DNA from 3 places in the Mesorhizobium sp. WSM4832 genome. Region 1 is predicted to be linked to each of the others. Evidence: predicted binding sites of a transcription regulator. Region 1 holds the regulator's gene; each other region holds the start of a gene.
What was found. Region 1 encodes HrcA, which represses chaperone genes, less so after heat shock. Its sites were predicted from a motif close to GTTAGCACTCNCNNNNNGNGAGTGCTAAC; they were not measured.
Positions count from the first base shown of each region.

Region 1 (6,800 bases):
ACGGCCAGTGGATATAGACACCGAAGCCGGGGCTGCGGTCGAGCGGCATGGTCACCGGGTTCATGCGGATCCCGATCGCGCCAAATCCAACCGGGCTTGCGCGAATCTCTGGAAGGCGCGGGCGCGGTGCGAAAGCGCGGTTGCCTGGCCGGGCTTCCAGCCATGCTTTTCTTCCGCGTTCATCTCGCCAAAGGTCTTGTCGAAGCCATTGGGCAAAAACACCGGATCGTAGCCGAAGCCGAGCGTGCCGCGCGGCGGCCACACCAGCGTGCCTTCCGCCTCGCCGCGGTAATATTCGGCCTCGCCGTCCGGAAATGCCAGGCAGATGACGGCGACGAAGCGGCCGGTGCGCTGCGCCGGCTCGGTCGCGCCGGCTTCCTGCAGCGCCGTTTCGGTCTTCTGCATAGCCATGCCGAAATCCCTGCTGCCGTCCGGTTTCTCGGCCCAGTTGGCGGTGTAGACCCCCGGCGCGCCGTCGAGCGCGTCGACGCAGAGGCCGGAATCGTCCGACAGCGCCGGCAGGCCGGTGGCCTTGGCCGCCGCATAGGCCTTGATATAGGCATTCTCCTCGAAGGTGGTGCCGGTCTCGTCCGGCTCCGGCAGGCCGTATTCCTTGGCCGACTTCGCCTCGAAGCCGAACGGCGCCATCAGGTCGGCGAATTCGCGCAGCTTGCCTTGATTGTGGCTGGCGACGACGATCTTCTTTCCGTTGAGCGAATGCATCAGAAACCCCAGATCCTTGGCTCGGCGAACTCGATCGAATTGCCCGACGGGTCGCGGATATAGATCGAGTGTCCGCCTTGAGGCCATTCGAAATCGCTTTCGATGGCAATGTTCCTTGCCGCCAGATGCCCGCGCCATTTGGCGATCTCGTCGGCGCTTGCGGCAAAGCAGAGATGGCCTTCGCCGGCCGTGCCATGCGGCGGCACCTTCAGCCTGGCGTCCGGCGCGGGTGGGATTTTCGTCGCCTCGGCGTTGAAAAGAAGCAGCACGCCGTCGCCGCAGCGGAAGAAGACGTGGCGGCCTTCGACCTTGCCGAGGACGGTAAGGCCGAGGATATCGCGGTAGAAGGCTTCGGCTTCCTGCAAGTCAGTGACGTAGAGGGCGGATTCGAGGATTGCCGAGGGTATCACGAGGCCCCCCTCTCTGCCCTGCCGGGCATCTCCCCCTCAAGGGGGGAGATTAGCTGCGGCTGCGCCGGCGCCTCTCCTGTAACATTGGTGATTGGCGAAAGCCGTCTTGACACCCAATCTCCCCCCTTGAGGGGGAGATGGCCGGCAGGCCAGAGAGGGGGGCCTAGGCTCGGCATTGGAAACCCCTACGCCACCGCCATCTGCTGCAGGCTCACCAGCCGCGAAATACCCTTCTTGGCCAGCCCCATCAGCGCCGCGAACTGCTCCTCGGAAAACGGCTCGCCCTCGGCGGTGCCCTGGATCTCGACGATGCCGCCCTTGCCGGTCATGACGAAATTGGCGTCGGTGCCGGCTGAGGAATCCTCGAGGTAGTCGAGATCGATGACCGGCTGGCCGTCATGGATGCCGCAGGAGATCGCCGCGACATGGTCCTTCAGCACCTTGGCGACGCTGACCATCTGGCGCGCTTCCATCCAGCGCAGGCAATCGTAGAGCGCCACCCAGCCGCCGGTGATCGAGGCGGTGCGGGTGCCGCCGTCGGCCTGGATGACGTCACAGTCGACGGTGATCTGCTGTTCGCCCAGCGCCTGCAGGTCGACCACGGCGCGCAAGCTCCTGCCGATCAGCCGCTGGATCTCCAGCGTGCGGCCGCCCTGCTTGCCGGCGGAGGCCTCGCGCCGCATGCGCTCGCCGGTCGAGCGCGGCAGCATGCCGTATTCGGCCGTCACCCAGCCCTTGCCGGAATTGCGCATCCAGGCCGGCACCTTTTCCTCCAGGCTCGCCGTGCACAGGACATGCGTATCGCCGAATTTCACCAGGCACGAACCCTCGGCATGCTTGGAGACGCCACGCTCGAAGGAGATGGCGCGCATTTCGTCGGCTTGGCGTTTGGAGGGGCGCATTCGGCCTGCTTTCTTCTCGGTTCCGGAATCGTGGCCGGCTTGTAGACGCATGCAGCCCAAGTCGCAAAGGAAAAGGGCGGCGCAAGAAAAAACGGCCGGGTGACCGCAAGCGCGGCACTGTGACCGCAAGCGCGGCACTGGGTTGCGCCAGCATGGCTTAAGTCTATATCTTTCGGTAGGAGGTTTTTCGCCGGAATGAACAAACCAGTCGATCCGACGTCGCAGTCGCCGGTACTTCAGTCACTCGACATGCGCTCGCGCGATATTTTCCGGCGGATTGTCGATTCCTATCTGCGCGACGGCGAGCCGGTCGGCTCGCGCAGCCTGTCGCGCATCCTGCCGTCGTCGCTGTCGCCCGCCACCATCCGCAACGTGATGAGCGACCTTGAGCATCTCGGCCTCATCTACGCGCCGCATATTTCCGCCGGGCGGCTGCCGACCCAGACGGGCCTGCGCTTCTTCGTCGATGCCTTCATGGAGCTGGGCGACCTGTCCGACGAGGAGCGCCGTGTCATCGAAGCGCAGGTGCGCGCTTCGGGTCCGGGCGCGACGCTGGAGCATATGCTGACCGAAGCCAGCCAGATGCTGTCCGGCATGTCGCGCGGCGCCGGCCTCGTGCTCGCCTCCAAGAACGAGGTGGCGCTGAAGCACATCGAATTCATCCAGCTCGAGCCCACCAAGGCGCTTGCCGTGCTGGTGTCGCAGAACGGCGATGTCGAAAACCGCGTCGTCGACCTGCCCGCCGGCATCACCGTCTCGCAACTGCACGAGGCCTCGAACTTCCTCAACGCCCATATTCGCGGCCGCACGCTGGCCGAGGCGCGGATCGAGATCTCGCGCGTCAAGGACGAGACCAAGGCGGCGCTCGATACGCTGTCGCAGGACCTGGTCGAGAAAGGTCTCGCGGTCTGGGCGGGCGCCGAAAGCGGCCTGCCGGCGCGTCTCATCGTGCGCGGCCGCGCCAACCTGCTGGAAAACGTCACCGCCCAGGCCGATCTGGAATTGCTGCGCCATCTGTTCGAGGACCTGGAAACGCAGGACGGGCTGCTGCAACTTCTCGACCTCGCCGAGGAAGGGCCGGGCGTGCGCATCTTCATCGGCTCGGAAAACAAGCTGTTTTCGCTGTCCGGCTCGTCGCTGGTCGTCGCGCCCTATCGCGACAAGGATGCCCGCGTCATCGGCGCGCTGGGGGTCATCGGACCGACGCGGCTGAACTACGCGCGTATCGTACCGATGGTCGACTATACGGCGCAGCTCATTTCGCGCATGCTCCGCTAGAGTTCCTCAAGGGGGTAAGAAAATGGCGCTAGAATCGCTGAAGGCCCAGATCAGTCTGCTGCTCGAGGAAATGGTGAACCAGCCCGAGGATGATCATGAGATCCAGGAACAGCTGCGCGAGAAGCTGAGGGAGCTGCGCGCCATGGGCCTGCCCTTGCCGGCAGACCTCGTCGAGTTGGAAAAGCGCCTCGACGACGATCTGGATATCGAAGAGGCCTGAGCCTCGGTGATCCGCCGTCAAATCCGCGTGCGCTTGCTTCTCTTTTAGATCGCTTGGCCAATATTTGCTGTTAGCAAGCGCTCGATCGATTGAGGCGCGTTGACGGACGACGGAGAACAGCCATGATGCGGATCGCCGGCCTTGCGGGCCTCGCGCTGGTTCTTGCCGGCGGCGCCTTTGCGCAGCAGGCCGGTCAACCCCTGCTCGGCGGCGAGAAAGCGTTCGGCGACTGGAAGGCCGACCGTCCGGGCGTGCGCAGGCTGCTGAAGCCGCAGGATTTGCCGAAACCCTATGTGACGGAGTCCGCTTCGAACGGCGGCGACGTCGCCGAGCGCCCCGAGGATGCGAAACCGATCCTGCCGCCCGGCTTCTCCGCCGAGCTGATCGCGTCGGGCATCGACAGTCCCCGCGTCGTGCGCGTGGCGCCGAACGGCGACCTCTTCGTCGCCGACAGCCTGGCGAGCCAGGTCCGCGTCTACCGCCTTGCCGAAGGCAGCGCGAAGCCCGCCGAGACGTCGATCTTCGCCAAGGGCCTGACCCGGCCTTACGGCATCGCCTTCTATCCGCCGGGCAACAAGCCGCAATGGGTCTATGTCGCCAACAGCAACAGCGTCGTCCGCTTCCCGTATCGCGACGGCGACCTGGAAGCGTCCGGCAAGCCGGAAACAATCGTGGCCAAAGTCCCCGCCAGCCACCACTGGACGCGCGACATCGCCTTCTCGCCCGACGGCAAGACGCTCTATCTGTCGGTCGGCTCCGGCTCCAACATCGCCGAGGATATGGGCGCCAGGCCGAAAGGCGGTGTGGAGGAGTGGGCGAAGTCGCAGCCGCTGGGCGAGGCCTGGGGCGCGGAACAAGGCCGCGCCGACGTGCTCGCCTTCGATCCCGACGGCAACAACCGCAGGATGGTCGCCACCGGCCTGCGCAACTGCTCCGGCATGACCGTGCAGCCTGCGACCGGCGCGCTCTGGTGCGTCGTCAACGAGCGCGACGAGCTTGGCGACAACACCCCCTTCGAATACGCCACCGCGGTGAAGGAAGGCGCCTTCTACGGCTGGCCCTGGTATTATATCGGCGACAATGAGGACCCGCGCCACAAGCGCGCGCGGCCCGATCTCGCCGGCAAGGTCACGATGCCCGACGTGCTGATGCAGGCCCATTCGGCGCCGCTCAACATCGCCTTCTACGACGGCGCCAATTTCCCTGCTGACTACAAGGGCGACGCCTTCGTCACCCTCCACGGCTCCTGGAACCGCGATATGCGCACCGGCTACAAGGTGGTGCGGCTGAAGTTCAAGGACGGCAAGCCGACAGGCGAATATGAGGATTTCGCCACCGGCTTCGTCATTGCCGACGACGCAGTCTGGGGCCGGCCGGTCGGGGTGGCGGTGGCCAGGGATGGCGCGCTGATCCTCACCGAGGACGGCAACGGCACCGTCTGGCGCATTACGCACGGTGGGTAGCTGTTCGTGACCTCGTCATCCACGGGCGGAGCGACGCGAAGCGGAGCGCAGACCCGAGGATCCATTCCGTGACCTGATCGAGGGCGCAGCGGAGCAGAATTCTGCACAGTTGCAACGCCTTGACGTCACGGCATGGATTCTATGGTCTGCGCGCGTCGCTTCGCTCCTTGCTCCGCCATAGAATGACGAGGTTGGGCCGTTTCGGCCAATCCTGGGTCGTCGTCGCGACCGGCCAAAATGCCGGCCGAGCTGGCGCAACGAATCCCGCTGTGAGGGAATTCCCGTCGATCCGGCATCATGATAAAAGCCCCGCTCCTCATCGATCCCTTCGGGGAATCATACGCCAGGCCTGAACCATGACACTCACCGGATTCCTTGCCTACAGCGCCGCGCTCGGCGTCGCCGCCGCCATTCCTGGTCCGGGCGTCACGGCGCTTGTCGCCCGCGCGCTCGGTTCCGGCTTTCGCTCGTCGCTCGCCATGTCGTTCGGCTTGATGCTCGGCGATCTCACTTATCTCACCGCCGTGGTGCTCGGGCTCGCCTTCGTCGCCCAGACCTTCGGCATGGTTTTCCTGGCCATCAAATGGGCCGGCGTCGCCTATCTCGCCTTCCTTGCCTGGCGCTTCTGGACCGGCGGCATCACGCCTGAGAACATCGAGGCGCGCAACGCCAAGGGCGGGCTGGTGTCGAGCTTCATCGCCGGGCTGACGGTGACGTTGGGCAACCCGAAGACGATGATCTTCTATCTCGCCATCACGCCGACCATTGTCGACCTGAAGACGATCACGCTTGCCGACTACGCCATCCTCGTGGCGCTTACCGTGGTGGTGCTGTTCGTGGTGCTGGTGCCTTATCTGGCTTTAGCCGCCAAGGCGCGCTGGTTCCTGAAATCGCCGCGTGCGCTGAAGGTGCTGAACCGCACCGCCGCCGGCTTCATGATGGGAGCGGCCGCGGCCATAGCGGCACGTCAATAGGCTCCAATCTCAACCGTCCCGGATTTCGGCCAAACTATTCCTGAAACCTGCCGCAGCGGAAAATGCATTTCCGGCTTGGGGTGCTTTTCAGCAACCGCCCCACTCGGATATTTTCAAACCTCAGCCTATCTTGCAGGGCTGAAAGCCCTATTCTGTTTTGCCTGTGCCATTGCCTTGGGAGCGAACCAATGAACAAGCCCGTCACCTCCGCGCGCGTGCCCGGCCGCGGCCGCGTCTTCAACTCGATCACGGAGACGATTGGCGACACGCCGCTGGTCAGGCTGGACAAGTTCGCCAAGGAGAAGGGCGTCGTCGCCAACCTGATGGCCAAGCTCGAATTCTTCAACCCGATCGCTTCGGTCAAGGACCGCATCGGCGTTGCCATGATCGAGGCTCTGGAGGAGGCCGGCAAGATTGCGCCCGGCAAGACGACGCTGATCGAGCCGACCTCCGGCAACACCGGCATCGCGCTCGCCTTCGCCGCCGCCGCCAAGGGTTACAAGCTGATCCTCACCATGCCGGAGACCATGTCGGTCGAGCGCCGCAAGATGCTGGCGCTGCTCGGCGCCGAGCTGGTGCTGACCGAAGGGCCGAAAGGCATGAAGGGCGCCATCGCCAAGGCCGACGAGCTCGCCGCCACGCTGCCCAACGCCATCATCCCGCAGCAGTTCGAGAATCCGGCCAATCCGGAGATCCATCGCCGCACCACGGCCGAGGAGATCTGGAACGACACCAATGGCGAGGTCGATATCTTCGTTGCCGGCATCGGCACCGGCGGCACCATCACCGGCGTCGGCCAGGTGCTGAAGAAGCGCAAGCCGTCGCTGCAG
Region 1 covers NZ_JBVVQH010000006.1:291,665-298,464, forward strand. Annotated here, with positions in the region: gene hemW (radical SAM family heme chaperone HemW) at 1-64, opposite strand, end outside; gene rdgB (RdgB/HAM1 family non-canonical purine NTP pyrophosphatase) at 61-723, opposite strand; gene AC0L2L_RS11640 (VOC family protein) at 723-1,133, opposite strand; gene rph (ribonuclease PH) at 1,319-2,035, opposite strand; gene hrcA (heat-inducible transcriptional repressor HrcA) at 2,231-3,313, shown strand; gene AC0L2L_RS11655 (hypothetical protein) at 3,336-3,533, shown strand; gene AC0L2L_RS11660 (PQQ-dependent sugar dehydrogenase) at 3,656-4,996, shown strand; gene AC0L2L_RS11665 (LysE family translocator) at 5,353-5,970, shown strand; gene cysK (cysteine synthase A) at 6,159-6,800, shown strand, end outside.

Region 2 (6,800 bases), on a different contig from region 1:
CGACGATTTGGGAATAGTGCCGACACCAGCATCAGGAAAGATTCCGCAGAGATGGACCGCAGCTGCGAGGGGCGGCTCGCCAACTCTCTTGTCATTGCCGCGAAAGGCGCCGCTATCGTTGCCGGATAGAAAATCTTCTTCATCGCCCAGCGCCAGTTCAGCCTGACCAGCGAAGGCAGCACGGTGTGGCGCAACACCGTCCCGATCAGCGGAAGCGCTGGCAGCGCGGAGATGGCAAGAGCCAGCTGTGGCGGTGGGTAATGATAACCAGCGACGACAACAATACCGGTGACGAAGCGGGAATATCGACGCGCCATCTCGAGCGCCACGGCGGCCCCCCAGGAATGGCCGACAACGACGTAGCGCTCGATGCCAAGCTTCGCGGCCGCGGCCTGGATGAGATCGGCCTGGGCGCTGGCGGTCCAAGGTCTGCCTGCCGGGCGTGGGCTCATGCCGAACCCGGGTCTGTCGAAGGCAAGTACGCGATATTTGGCAGCGGCTTTGTCGAAGATGCCGCTTGTCGTGAAGTCTTCCGCCGAAGCGCCATTGCCATGCAACAGCAGCAGCGTTTGCCCATGGCCTGCCTCCAAGAAATGCAGCTTCGTTCTGCGGAGGTGGATGAAGCGCCCGAGCGGGCGTCCAGCCAATGCCCGTCTCGCAAGCAGGTTGTTGTACAGGGCCAAGCCAACCGTTGCCGCCGCAAGCAACAGGACGGCTTTCTGTTTGGGCTTTGCGGTCACGATTGCAAGGATTCGAGGGCGGGGAGGCCACCAGCAGGGCTTAACGATCCTCGGGGGCGCGGCGTCACTGATGGGCCGGTTCAGGCCGATCCTTTCTGGGGCAGTTCGGTCTCTTCCTCGACCTGATTGCGTAGCGCCTGGCGTCCAGATTTCGCGTTCTCGGTGTCAGCCGGCTGCTTTTGTCGATCGAGTTCATGATCCACCGTCTTGCGAGATCCCTCCACGGGATCTTCTTGCGGCAAACGTTCGTCCGTCGCCGTTTGCCGGACGGGCTGACTGCTGCTAGATCCCGATCTGGCAGGGTTCGCTTTCTCATTAGACTTCGTCATCGATACGTTCTCTGTTTCGACCGATTATCTGTCCGCCAAACCTTTGGCATCGGTGTTTGTTCCGGCATGCACGCAGATCATTACTGCGGGCCCTCGGCATCCTCCGAAGTCTCATGTCCAGGCTCGGCTGCTTCCAGTGCATCGATGACTGGTGCCAGTGAATTCTCCTCGCCGAGATCCGCCTCCTCGTTTCCGTCGCCGGTTCTATCGAGGGCGCGCTGGATGGCGTCGTCAATGTTGCCGAGCTCCTGCTCCCGCACTTCGCGCCCGTAGCCGGCGGCATCGGCATCCTGCTCGAACTGCTGGGCCAGCATCGGAACGCTGACCTCGGTGTCGGCCGGCAAGTTGCCGACATTCTCTTCCAGCCAGCTGCGCAGGAATTCTTTCGTCGCATTCATGGAGCACCTCCTCGCAGCAAGTTAACCGGGCCATGGCGCCGAGGTTCCGATGTGACTACAGGAGTTGAAGCGCGCCTCGGGATGCCGCCGTTCGGTCAGCGGCCAGCCATCCCCATTCACCTGTTGGAATGAGAATTAATGCTACCATCAATATCTTGGGCAGCAGCGTGCCGGCCGCTCCCCGATGCGTTTCGGTGGCTAGACGCGAGGCCAAAAAACATTTTCGAAGATCACGGGCGTGATCCGTTTCTTCTGCGCCGAATGCGGAACATCGATCGGCTTCCACGATGAAAGTTTGCCAAACGAATTCTACATCTCGATCGGCTTCATGGATGCTTCGGAGAAATTCCCCTCAGGCTCGGGCCTATTGGGAGATCCGCCTGCCCTTCATTGTTATGAATGACTGCCTGCCTCGACTCGATGGGTACATTCGGGTGCGGGACCCCGCTCTAATGAAATTTAGGTTTAGGGAGCGGCACTGCTCAGCCGCGCGAACGCGACATCACGCTGATTGATCTTTGGATGCTTCTAGCGGGTTGCGCCGCCGCCGACCATCATTCTCAGCCCAAGCCCCACGATGAAGACGCCGGCGATCCGCTGCTGCCAAAGCCTTGCTCTGGGCCTTGCCATAATCCAGGTCCCGACGCTCCCAGAGGCCAAGGCATAGGCGCTCAACACCAGTACGCCAGTTGCCTTCTGAGTTGTTCCGAGCATCAAAAGCTGCAGCGCTACCGAGCTCCCGTGCGGGTCGACGAACTGCGGGAGGAAAGCGACCATGAAGGCGATCGGCCATGGATTGATCAGATTGGCGATCATGCCGTCGATTGCCGCAGCAAGTGGTCTGATGGGACGTTTGTTTTGCTCGACGGAAGCGTCGCTCGCCGAGAAGATCAGCCGTGCGCCCATCCAGACAAGATAGGCCGCTCCCATCCATTTAAGCGCAGCGAATGCAATCGGCGACGCTTTTATGAGGGTTGTAACGCCGAGCGCGATAAGAGGCAGTTGCACCATACCCGCTCCAACGGTCATACCCAGCACCGTGAGCAGAGCGACCGAGCTGCCTTGCCCGATGCCGCGCGCCATTACGAGCATGCTATCTGGCCCGGGCGGCATCTGCATCAGGATGACCGTTCCCACGAACGCTATCCAGTGAACGGGATCGATGACGTATACCTCCCCTGGCCGACACCCACTGATTGGAATTTAGCGCACCGCCTGCAGCGATCAACGAGTCGACCTAACTGGCACGCCAACGTCGCAGAAGTCGTCATTCGCAACTGTCTGATATGCTGGCCATACCAAGAGTTTGATCACCGCCTCACAAGCCTCTTCGGAGGCGCTACAGACGGCGTCTTGGATCATAGCATTGAGCGGGGCAAACCCTCCGTCGTGTCATCACAATTACGACTTGAGGTCCCCTGAAAACCGAGCGAACAGAGCGTGCATACTGATCAGAACGCTTAAGGTGTCTCCTGTTTCGGAAGAAAACGGATAGCTGCAGCACGCCCGGCGCACGATGTGTCGGGTGACTGTGCAAGGTTGGCGATGAAGTCTTCGGCGATTTTGGAGCTGCACGGACTGAACGCCTTGACGTTGTGACCGATAGGCCCGAAGCCGCCTGAAAACTCACCCTCTTCTTTTGCATGCACGCGGGCAAATGATGAATTGAAGGCGGCCGCAAACACGACCGCCTTGGGGACCCGATTTTCAATGGATCGCTATGATCCCGTCGACGGCCCGCCATTCCGAAGGCCTGATGAGCCGATGATGGGCGACACGCACCGAGTGCAAGGCGCCCGCCAGCTCGCGCTCCCAAAAAACCAGGAAATCCCTCAGCTCCGGAAAACCCGGAGCAAGGTCGTAGTCCTGCCAGACATAGAGTTGAAGCAGACTGGGATGGTCGGGCAGATGGTAATGGATCTCGGCGGTGGTCAGGCCATAGCCATCCATCTGCAAGCGGAATTCCCTGCTAATTGCGGTCGCCATCTCTGCCTCACGCGCTCAGCCGGTCGACCATCTGCCGATGGCCGTGATCGGCGCGGCCGGCAGGCGGCGGGGCAGCAGCATCGAGCCGGCGCAGCGCGTCTATGATCTCGTCGAAGGATACCGGCCGTCCAGCGCCGGGCGGCTGGCGCAGCGCCGGCACCGATTCCACGGCGCAGGCGTCTGATGCCCAGAACGAAAGGATCGCCCGCTTTTCGCATGTGTCGAGCGAGCCGTCCTCCAGCACATCCTTCGGGTGCTGAAAATGGCTGGCCGGTGACAGCAGCCGGTCGAGCGAAAGGTCTGATATTTCGGGAGCTAGGGAAGGAATGATCGGCGAAAGCATCTGTCGGTCCATTTCTGTCCTCCGTCTCTAAAAACTCCTGTTTCGGGTTCCAATTCCTCAGCGGTCCCGGCGCTGCCGGGTACCGGTAATCTTGTTTAGCTCAATCGCGAATTCAAGCCCCTTCTTATCGGAGCGATCCAATTTACCGCATGTTTTCAGTGCGCTAGCACTCAATGACCGAGAGTGCTAAAAATTTTGCCACACCCTCTTGAAAGTAGAAGAAGACAAAATTAGCTCGACATGCGCGCGATGCCGAAAGGGTCGCGCGAGCCCCGCTCCGGTCTGCCGGTCCGGAGCGGAGGACCCTCACAATCTGTTTGTCCAGAAGGAGAACGATATGACGTTCCGTCCATTGCATGATCGCGTGCTCGTCCGCCGTATCGAAGCCGAAGAGAAGACGGCTGGCGGCATCATCATCCCCGATACAGCCAAGGAAAAACCACAGGAAGGCGAAGTCATTGCGATCGGTCCTGGCGCCCGCGACGAGAGCGGCAAGCTCGTGCCCCTCGACGTGAAGGCCGGCGATCGGATCCTGTTCGGCAAGTGGTCCGGCACCGAGATCAAGCTTAATGGCGAGGATCTGCTCATCATGAAGGAAAGCGACGTGATGGGCGTGATCGAGCAAACTGCAACGCTGAAGAAAGCCGCCTGACCAGGACCAATCAACCCAATTCAGTCAATGAAAGCTGCCTAAGAAGGAGTGATCCAATGGCTGCCAAGGAAGTGAGATTCCATTCCGACGCCCGTGAGCGCATGCTGCGCGGCGTCAACATCCTCGCCGACGCGGTGAAGGTGACGCTTGGCCCCAAGGGCCGCAACGTCGTCATCGACAAGTCGTTCGGCGCCCCGCGCATCACCAAGGACGGCGTCACCGTCGCCAAGGAAATCGAGCTTGAGGACAAGTTCGAGAACATGGGCGCGCAGATGGTCCGCGAGGTCGCCTCGAAGACCAACGACCTGGCCGGCGATGGCACGACCACCGCGACCGTGCTTGCGCAGGCGATCGTTCGCGAGGGCGCGAAGGCGGTTGCGTCGGGCATGAATCCGATGGATTTGAAGCGCGGCATCGACAAGGCGGTGGATGCCGTCGTCGCCGAACTCAAGTCCAACGCCCGCAAGATCACTAAAAACGATGAAATCGCCCAGGTCGGCACCATTTCGGCCAATGGTGATGCCGAGATCGGCCGCTTCCTGGCCGACGCCATGGAAAAGGTCGGCAACGAGGGCGTCATCACCGTCGAGGAGGCCAAGACCGCCGAGACCGAGCTGGAAGTCGTCGAAGGCATGCAGTTCGACCGTGGCTATCTCTCGCCCTATTTCGTCACCAACCAGGACAAGATGCGCGTCGAGCTCGACGAGCCCTATGTGCTGATCCACGAGAAGAAGCTCGGCAATCTGCAGGCGCTGCTCCCCGTGCTCGAGGCCGTCGTGCAGTCCGGCAAGCCGCTGCTGATCATCGCCGAGGATGTCGAGGGCGAGGCTCTGGCCACGCTAGTCGTCAACAAGCTGCGCGGCGGCCTAAAGGTCGCTGCCGTCAAGGCTCCAGGCTTCGGCGACCGCCGCAAGGCGATGCTGGAGGATATCGCCATCCTCACCGGCGGCACGGCCATCAGCGAGGATCTCGGCATCAAACTGGAGAATGTCACGCTGGAGATGCTCGGCCGCGCCAAGAAAGTGGCGATCGAGAAAGAGAACACCACCATCGTCGACGGCGCCGGCAAGAAGGAGGAGATCCATGGCCGCATCACGCAGATCAAGGCCCAGATCGAGGAGACCACCTCGGACTACGACCGCGAGAAGTTGCAGGAGCGCCTGGCCAAGCTCGCCGGCGGCGTCGCGGTGATCCGCGTCGGCGGTGCGACGGAAGTCGAGGTCAAGGAGAAGAAGGACCGCGTCGATGATGCTCTGCACGCCACGCGCGCCGCGGTCGAGGAAGGCATCCTGCCCGGCGGCGGCGTTGCCCTGCTCAGGGCCGCACGCGCGCTTGACGCGGTCGCAGTCGACAACCCCGACCAGCGATACGGCGTCGATATCGTGCGGCGCGCGATCGAGGCGCCGGCCCGCCAGATCGCCGAAAACAGCGGGGCGGAGGGCTCGATCATCGTCGGCAAGCTGCGCGAGAAGACCGACTTCGCCTATGGCTGGAACGCCCAGACCGGCGATTATGGCGATCTCTACAGCCAGGGCGTGATCGACCCGGCCAAGGTCGTGCGCACTGCGCTGCAGGACGCCGCTTCCGTCGCCGGCCTACTCGTCACCACCGAAGCGATGGTGGCCGAGAAGCCGAAGAAAGAAGCCGGCCCGGCGATGCCAGCCGGCGCCGGCATGGACTTTTAAGACGCTGACGAAAAGCCCGCTCCTTACTAGGGAGCGGGCGCTTCACCAGGAGCAATGGGAGGCCTGCATGAACGTAATGAATGGCAACGGATCGATTCCGGCGCCGACACATTCGGCGAGCGAATTCCTCGCCTATGAAGCCGAATGCCGAAGCGCGTTGAAGCCGCTGCTGACCGGCTTGCTTGACACGGCCGAATCGGCCGGATGGAACCGGCGGACCGTCGCCTCGACACTGATGTTCCTTGCAGCACAGCAGATTTCCGCGGAAACGTCGGCGCCAGCTGACCGAATCGGACCTCACCTCCGCTGGCGGGGTCCATTCGATTGCACCGAGACAGTCTCAATGTTTCGCGGGGAACAGGATCAACCATGATTGCAGGACGGCTGCGAGAATACCTGAGGATCTTGAGGTGGGAGGCCGCCGACGTGGCGCAGGAGCTCGACTGCCCGCGCAACGACGTGGTACGCTGGCTTGAAGGACGCGCGCCGGTGCCACTACCCGTCGCCGCCTGGTTCGAAGCCCTGGTAAAGGCGCACAAAGGACTGCCGCCGCCTGATTTGAGCCCCCCGAATTTCGCGGAAAACGCTAAGTCGCCGGGCCCCGTGGTTGTCTCAGCCTTCGCTGCCGGGATCCCTCCGAAGCCGTTTGTATAGGCTGCAATCTCCT
Region 2 covers NZ_JBVVQH010000015.1:695-7,494, reverse strand. Annotated here, with positions in the region: gene AC0L2L_RS20745 (alpha/beta fold hydrolase) at 1-740, opposite strand, end outside; gene AC0L2L_RS20740 (hypothetical protein) at 821-1,069, opposite strand; gene AC0L2L_RS20735 (hypothetical protein) at 1,150-1,467, opposite strand; gene AC0L2L_RS20730 (LysE family translocator) at 1,996-2,604, opposite strand; gene AC0L2L_RS20725 (hypothetical protein) at 2,928-3,152, opposite strand; gene AC0L2L_RS20720 (usg protein) at 3,175-3,453, opposite strand; gene AC0L2L_RS20715 (hypothetical protein) at 3,461-3,808, opposite strand; gene groES (co-chaperone GroES) at 4,134-4,448, shown strand; gene groL (chaperonin GroEL) at 4,505-6,133, shown strand.
Region 2: groES (co-chaperone GroES) is a predicted target of HrcA. The motif match lies at 3,959-3,987, and genes of this name have one in related genera.

Region 3 (6,800 bases), on a different contig from region 1:
CTGGCTCAAGTCGAAATCCGCCGAGACGGAAGCGGATTTCAAGCTGCCCACCGACATCGGCGGGGCGTTGAAGCTGGATAGCTTCTACACCCAGGCCATAGGCAGCGACGCCGCATTCTCCGGCACGCTCGACTTTTCGCTGAAGAAGCCCGACGGCGCCGACGCGGTGGTGGCCCGGCTGGGCGGCTGGACGCAGGATGTCGGACCAATCTACGACCAGCATGTCGTCGTGGCGGTCGTCAAAGGCGACCGGGTGCTGGTTGCCGAGGCGCCCGCCTCGCCCGCCGTACCGAAGATCGCGGCGTGCGATTCGCTCTGGGCAGCCGCCGACGCTGCCGCACAGAAGGCGCAGCAGGCCGATCAGGGCTCGGACCAGGACAACCCGCAGGCTTCCGATCCCGCCAACGCCGCGTGGGAAAAGGGCGACGCCGATTACCGCGCCTGCGTGGCCCAGCGCCTGCCCGGCGACCCTTCCTTCCCGGCGCTGCTCAAGCAGGCGCAAGACCTTGCCGACGGCATGGCGGGCAAGTAGCCCGGCCGGACGTTCGGCGACTCGCCTGAAACTCGGGCGTCAGTTCCCCGTGGCGCGCATGTTGCGTTGACGGCGCGCCGTGGGCCGCGCCGGCTCCACCGCAAGCCCATTGGCAGCATGTCCGTTGGTTGCGGGAACGAGGTCCTTGCGCAACCGTGCATCGGTTACCCTGTGCAGCCGCTCGTAAGGCAACAGTTCCTTGATGCGGGCATTGAGCGCCACAATCTCGGCGCGCAGATCCTCGCATTCCTGTTTCTGGATATCGAGCTGGATCTGGTCGGATGCCTGCTGCATGGAAAGCTGCGAAAGATTCGTGCTGACCGCGGAAAGGCTCTTCTTGTCGATTTCGCTCTCGTTCTTCAGCACGGCCAGCCTTTCCTCGGCGATCTGCCGCTCGATCAACGCGTCGTTCAACTGCGTACTGAGCCTTGTCATCTCGGTCGCGGCCTCGCTCTTGTCATGCGAGGCCTGCTCCAGGCGCGCCTGCAGTTCCTGGATCTCGGAACGCAGACCGCGCAGCTCCGCGTTGCTGCGCGCCAGCTCGGCCGCGCCGTCGCTTTCGGCGATGCTGGCTGCCTCGGTCAATTCCGCAAGCTTGGCCTGGGTTGCCTCCAGCGACTTCTGCAGCCGGGTTTCTTCCTTCTCGTGCCTGCCGAGCTGCGCAAGCAATTCGGCGACATGCGCGGTTTCGCTGGCATGGGTCGCGGCGAACTCGTCCAAATTGTGCCGGGCCTCCTCCTCGCGCTTCAGCGCCTGTTCCAGATCGATCGAAAGACCCACCTGCTTTTCGCGCAGCAGCTTGTTTTCACTGGCGCGCCTGTCGGCCTCGACGGTCTTGGCGGCCAGAGCCTGGGCGACCTCGCCGAACTCCGCCTCGCGCCGGGCGCTTTCATTGCCCATTTCGACAAGTTCGAGCCGCACCGCGGCAAGCGCATCGCGCAGCGACTCCCGGTCCTGAACAAGGCTCGCCTCGCGCTGCTGCCAAACCTCGGCAGCGCCTTCGCGTTCACGCTGCTTCCTGAGGGAATCGAGCAGCTGATCCGAGAGGGTCTTGTGCTCCGCGGTCAGAGCGGCATTCGCCAGCTCCAGCTCGTTGGCGCGCAACACGTCGCGATGCAGGACATTCAGAACTTCGCGCGTCGTCTGATGCGCTGTGGCGATTTCAGCCAGCTTAGCCCCGATTTCCTCAATATGCCCCTGCCCGTCACGGAAGAGGCCGGCCACGGCTTCAAGCGCGGCCAGCCGCGTCTGGGTGTGAGCTGACAGTCGCCAGGCCATTGGTTCAGGCTGGACGGGATCCGGCGGATCCTCGCCGCTTGCCGCCGGTTCCTCGCCGGAGTCGGTATCACCCTGTGAGGCGGTCTGTTCCTCATCAGCAAGACACTCGTCAAATGCCTCGGCGAGATCCGATTGGAACTCCTGAAACTCCTTGTCGACGTCTTCGGCCCGCTTGATCAGAGACTTGAAATTCATAACGGCATACCTCTTACGCTCACACCCGCCGTATTACTTAACGAATGACTAATGTAGCTCTTTACCTTCCGCGCGGGAAGCCTATCCAAAAGGAGGAAGAAATTAAGGTTATCATGGATTTCCAGACGCTTGCGCGAGGTTCCGCCAGCGGCATCTGCGCCAGGCGTAGCAAGTGCTTCTCCTTGACGTGCGATGTCATGCACCCGGGCGACCTAAGATGTGCCGACGATGCCCCCTTGCACTTCGATGGCGCGGCAGCGGCATCGAGCCGGCGTAGCGCATCCATGATCTGGTCGAAAGAGACGGGCTGGTCGCTTCCCGGCGGCTGGCGCAGCGCCGGGACGGATTCAACGGCGCAGGCATCCGAGGCCCAGGACGAGAGGATCACCCGCTTTTCCTGAAGGTCGCGGGTGTCGTCATTCAAGACCTCGTCGGGATGCCTGAAATGCCTTGCCGTCGGCAGCAGCGGGTCCAGAGCAAGGCCGGATGTTTCGGGGTCGAGAGAAGCGGCGATCGGCGAGGGATCCTGTCTGCCCACCTTGGTCCTCCGTCTTCCAAAAAACTCCCTTTGGCGGTTCCGGGTTCAACGCCGTCGCTCGGTAGCGAGGGTTCAAATCATTTTTGTTCTGCCGTTGAAAAATTCAAGTGTAAGGCACAGCCGGCGTTCCAATTAGGCCTATGTTTTCAGGCGACTAGCACTCGGCCGCGGCGAGTGCCAAAAAATTTTCAGCGACCTCTTGAAACCCGAATGGACAAAACCAAATCCACATGCGCGATGCCGAAAGGATCGCGGGCTCCGCTCCGATCCTTCCCGGTTCGGAGCGGAGGAACCTCTCACAATCTGTTTGTCCAGAAGGAGAACGATATGACGTTCCGTCCATTGCACGACCGTCTGCTCGTCCGCCGCACCGAGGCCGAGGAGAAGACGGCCGGCGGCATCATCATTCCCGACACGGCCAAGGAAAAACCACAGGAAGGCGAAGTCATCGCCGTCGGTCCGGGTGCCCGCGACGAGAGCGGCAAGCTCATCCCCCTTGACGTCAAAGTCGGCGACCGGATCTTGTTCGGCAAGTGGTCGGGCACCGAGATCAAGCTCAACGGCGAAGACCTGCTCATCATGAAGGAAAGCGACGTGATGGGTGTGATCGAGCAGACATCCGCGTTGGAAAAGGCGGCCTGAACCCGGCTCGGCCGCAACTCGATCCAGTCAATGAAAGCTGCCTAGTGAAGGAGTGATCCAATGGCTGCCAAGGAAGTGAGATTCCATTCCGACGCCCGCGAGCGCATGCTGCGCGGCGTCAACATCCTCGCCGACGCGGTGAAGGTGACGCTCGGCCCCAAGGGCCGCAACGTCGTCATCGACAAGTCGTTCGGCGCCCCGCGCATCACCAAGGACGGCGTCACCGTCGCCAAGGAGATCGAGCTCGAGGACAAGTTCGAGAACATGGGCGCGCAGATGGTCCGCGAAGTCGCTTCGAAGACCAGCGACATCGCCGGCGACGGCACCACGACCGCGACCCTTCTCGCCCAGACGATCGTCAGGGAGGGAGCGAAGGCGGTTGCCGCCGGCATGAACCCGATGGACCTGAAGCGCGGCATCGACAAAGCCGTCGAGACTATTGTCCAGGAGCTAAAGAACAACGCTCGCAAGGTGACCAGGAATGACGAGATCGCCCAGGTCGGCACCATCTCGGCCAATGGCGACGCCGAAATCGGCCGCTTCCTTGCCGAAGCGATGCAGAAGGTCGGCAACGAGGGCGTCATCACCGTCGAGGAAGCCAAGACCGCCGAGACCGAGCTGGAAGTCGTCGAAGGCATGCAGTTCGACCGCGGCTATCTCAGCCCGTATTTCATCACCAACCAGGACAAGATGCGCGTGGAGCTCGAAGAGCCCTATGTGCTGATCCATGAGAAGAAGCTGTCCAACCTGCAGTCTCTGCTGCCGGTGCTGGAGACCGTGGTGCAGTCCGGCAAGCCGCTGCTGATCATCGCCGAGGATGTCGAGGGCGAGGCGCTGGCGACGCTGGTCGTCAACAAGCTGCGCGGCGGCTTGAAGGTTGCGGCCGTCAAGGCGCCGGGCTTCGGCGACCGCCGCAAGGCCATGCTGGAAGACATCGCAATCCTCACCGGCGGTACCGCTATCAGCGAGGATCTCGGCATCAAACTTGAGAATGTCACGCTGGAGATGCTCGGCCGCGCCAAGAAGGTGGTGATCGAGAAGGAGAACACCACCATCGTCGACGGCGCCGGCAAGAAGGAGGATATCCAGGGTCGCGTCACGCAGATCAAGGCGCAGATCGAGGAGACCACCTCGGACTACGACCGCGAGAAGTTGCAGGAACGTCTGGCCAAGCTCGCCGGCGGCGTCGCCGTGATCCGCGTCGGCGGCTCGACAGAGGTCGAGGTCAAGGAGCGCAAAGACCGCGTCGACGATGCCATGCATGCGACGCGCGCAGCGGTCGAGGAAGGCATTCTTCCGGGCGGCGGCGTGGCGCTTCTCAGGACCGCCAAGGCGCTCGACGCGGTGGCCGTCGACAACCCCGACCAGAGATACGGCGTCGACATCGTGCGGCACGCCATCGAGGCTCCGGCACGCCAGATCGCCGAAAACAGCGGGGCGGAGGGCTCGATCATCGTCGGCAAGCTGCGCGAGAAGACCGACTTCGCCTATGGCTGGAATGCCCAGACCGGCGAATATGGCGATCTTTACAGCCAAGGCGTCATCGACCCCGCCAAGGTGGTGCGCACCGCGCTGCAGGACGCCGCCTCGATCGCCGGCCTGCTCGTCACCACCGAGGCGATGGTGGCGGAGAAGCCGAAGAAGGAAGCTGCACCCGCCATGCCCGCCGGCGGCGCCGGCATGGACTTCTAAGACCCTGACCAGCGGCCCGCTCCCGGCAACGGAGCGGGCGCTCTACGACAGATGGGAGGTTATCATGGATGTGACGAGCGGTACCGGTCCAGTCCCGGCGCCGACACATGCGCCAAGCGAGTTCCTCGCTTATGAGGCGGAGTGCCGCAACGCTTTGCAGCCGATGCTTGCGGGTTTGCTGGACGCGGCCGAAGCCGCCGGTTGGAGCCGCCGTACCGCCGCCTCGACGCTGATGTTCCTGGCGGCGCAGCAGGTCTCGGCAGCGGCGACGCCGGCCAAGGGCTGAACGGGAGGCTGGCCCCGCCTGAGCAGGCTGGGTCATCGAGCCAACTACGCCGCATCGGTGGAACGGCAACTGGTGCGGCGTGCCAAAAGGGGACGACCGTGTTTGCAGGACGTTTGCGTGAATGCATGAGGTTGCTGAGATGGCAAGCCGCCGACCTGGCTGAGGAGCTGGATCATCCCCTAAGCGAGGTGGCGCGCTGGCTTGACGGTCGCGCGCGGGCGCCGCTTGTGGTCGCCGCCTGGCTGGAGGCTCTGGTCAAGGCCCACAAGGCGCTGCCGCCGCCGGGACTGAACCAGCCCAAATCCATGGCGCAGGCTAACTCGATCGAAGCGGTTCAAGCCTCGGCGCCTGAGATCAAGCTTCCGGAGCCGCGCGGCGTCGTCTTGCAGTTGCCCTATCCGTGTCGCCACCCCCTCGCCGAGGGTCTTCGCCGCGGTCCTATGGCGCCGCAATCGAAAGGAGCTTCGGACCATGCGACCCGACCGCTTTGAAGAGCCTGTCACCATTCTCGTCGGCATGGGTTTGCCGGTACGGATCGAGACGTCAAGGCGACCCTGGTTGCCTTCGCCCGCCGCCACGATATTCTCTTCCCGACATGGCTTCGCCGGCACCCGCGGCGCGGGCAGTGCTTCCAGCACATGCAGCAATGGTTGACCGATTAAGAACCCGGCGCGTGCTGGCGCGGCGGACAGAGCGCAGGAATTTTTGAATGACGACGGACACCAAACAGGCTGAAACCAGGACATTCGAGGCGGACGTCTCGCGACTGCTGCACATGATGGTGCATTCGGTCTATTCGGACCGCGATGTGTTCCTGCGCGAGCTGATCTGCAACGCGGCGGATGCCTGCGAGAAGCTGCGCTTCGAGGCGGTGAGCCGGCCCGAGCTTTTGGGCGACGACGCAAAACCGCGCATCACAATCGCCGCCGATCCGGACAACAAGCAGCTTGTCGTAGAGGACAACGGCATCGGCATGAGCCGCGACGAGATGGCGGAGGCGCTGGGAACGATCGCGCGCTCAGGCACGCGCGCCTTCATGGAGCGCGTCGAGGCCGGCAAGGCGGCGGAGGACACGCAGCTCATCGGCCAGTTCGGCGTCGGTTTCTACTCGGCCTTCATGGTCGCCGACCGCGTCGACGTCATCAGCCGCCAGGCCGGCAGCGACGAGGCCTTCCGCTGGTCGTCCGACGGCAAGGGCACCTATGAAATCGCGCCGGCGCCGCTCGCGGCGGCACCCAGGCGCGGCACGCGCGTCGTGCTGCATCTGATGGAAGACGCCTCTTCCTACACCACGCCCTACCGGCTCGAAGGGATGGCGAAGTCGCAGTCGGGTCACGTGCCGGTGCCGATCACGCTCGTCGAGAAGCCTGGCGCGGAGCCGCGCGATGTCGCCGACGGCACGGCGCTGTGGGTGCGGCCGAAAAGCGAGATCAAGCCGGAGGAATATACCGATTTCTACCGCAGCATTGCCGGCCAGTATGACGAGCCGGCCTCGACTATCCATTTCCGCGCCGAGGGCCGACAGGAATACAGCGTGCTTGCCTTCGTGCCTGGATCGCGTCCGTTCGACCTGTTCGACCAGGACCGCAAGGGTGGCATGAAGCTCTATGTGCGGCGCGTCTTCATCACCGACGATG
Region 3 covers NZ_JBVVQH010000014.1:96,592-103,391, reverse strand. Annotated here, with positions in the region: gene AC0L2L_RS20220 (hypothetical protein) at 1-532, shown strand, start outside; gene AC0L2L_RS20215 (coiled-coil domain-containing protein) at 572-2,005, opposite strand; gene AC0L2L_RS20210 (hypothetical protein) at 2,067-2,543, opposite strand; gene groES (co-chaperone GroES) at 2,871-3,185, shown strand; gene groL (chaperonin GroEL) at 3,246-4,877, shown strand; gene AC0L2L_RS20195 (hypothetical protein) at 4,942-5,163, shown strand; gene AC0L2L_RS20190 (hypothetical protein) at 5,289-5,654, shown strand; gene htpG (molecular chaperone HtpG) at 5,873-6,800, shown strand, end outside.
Region 3: groES (co-chaperone GroES) is a predicted target of HrcA. The motif match lies at 2,697-2,725, and genes of this name have one in related genera.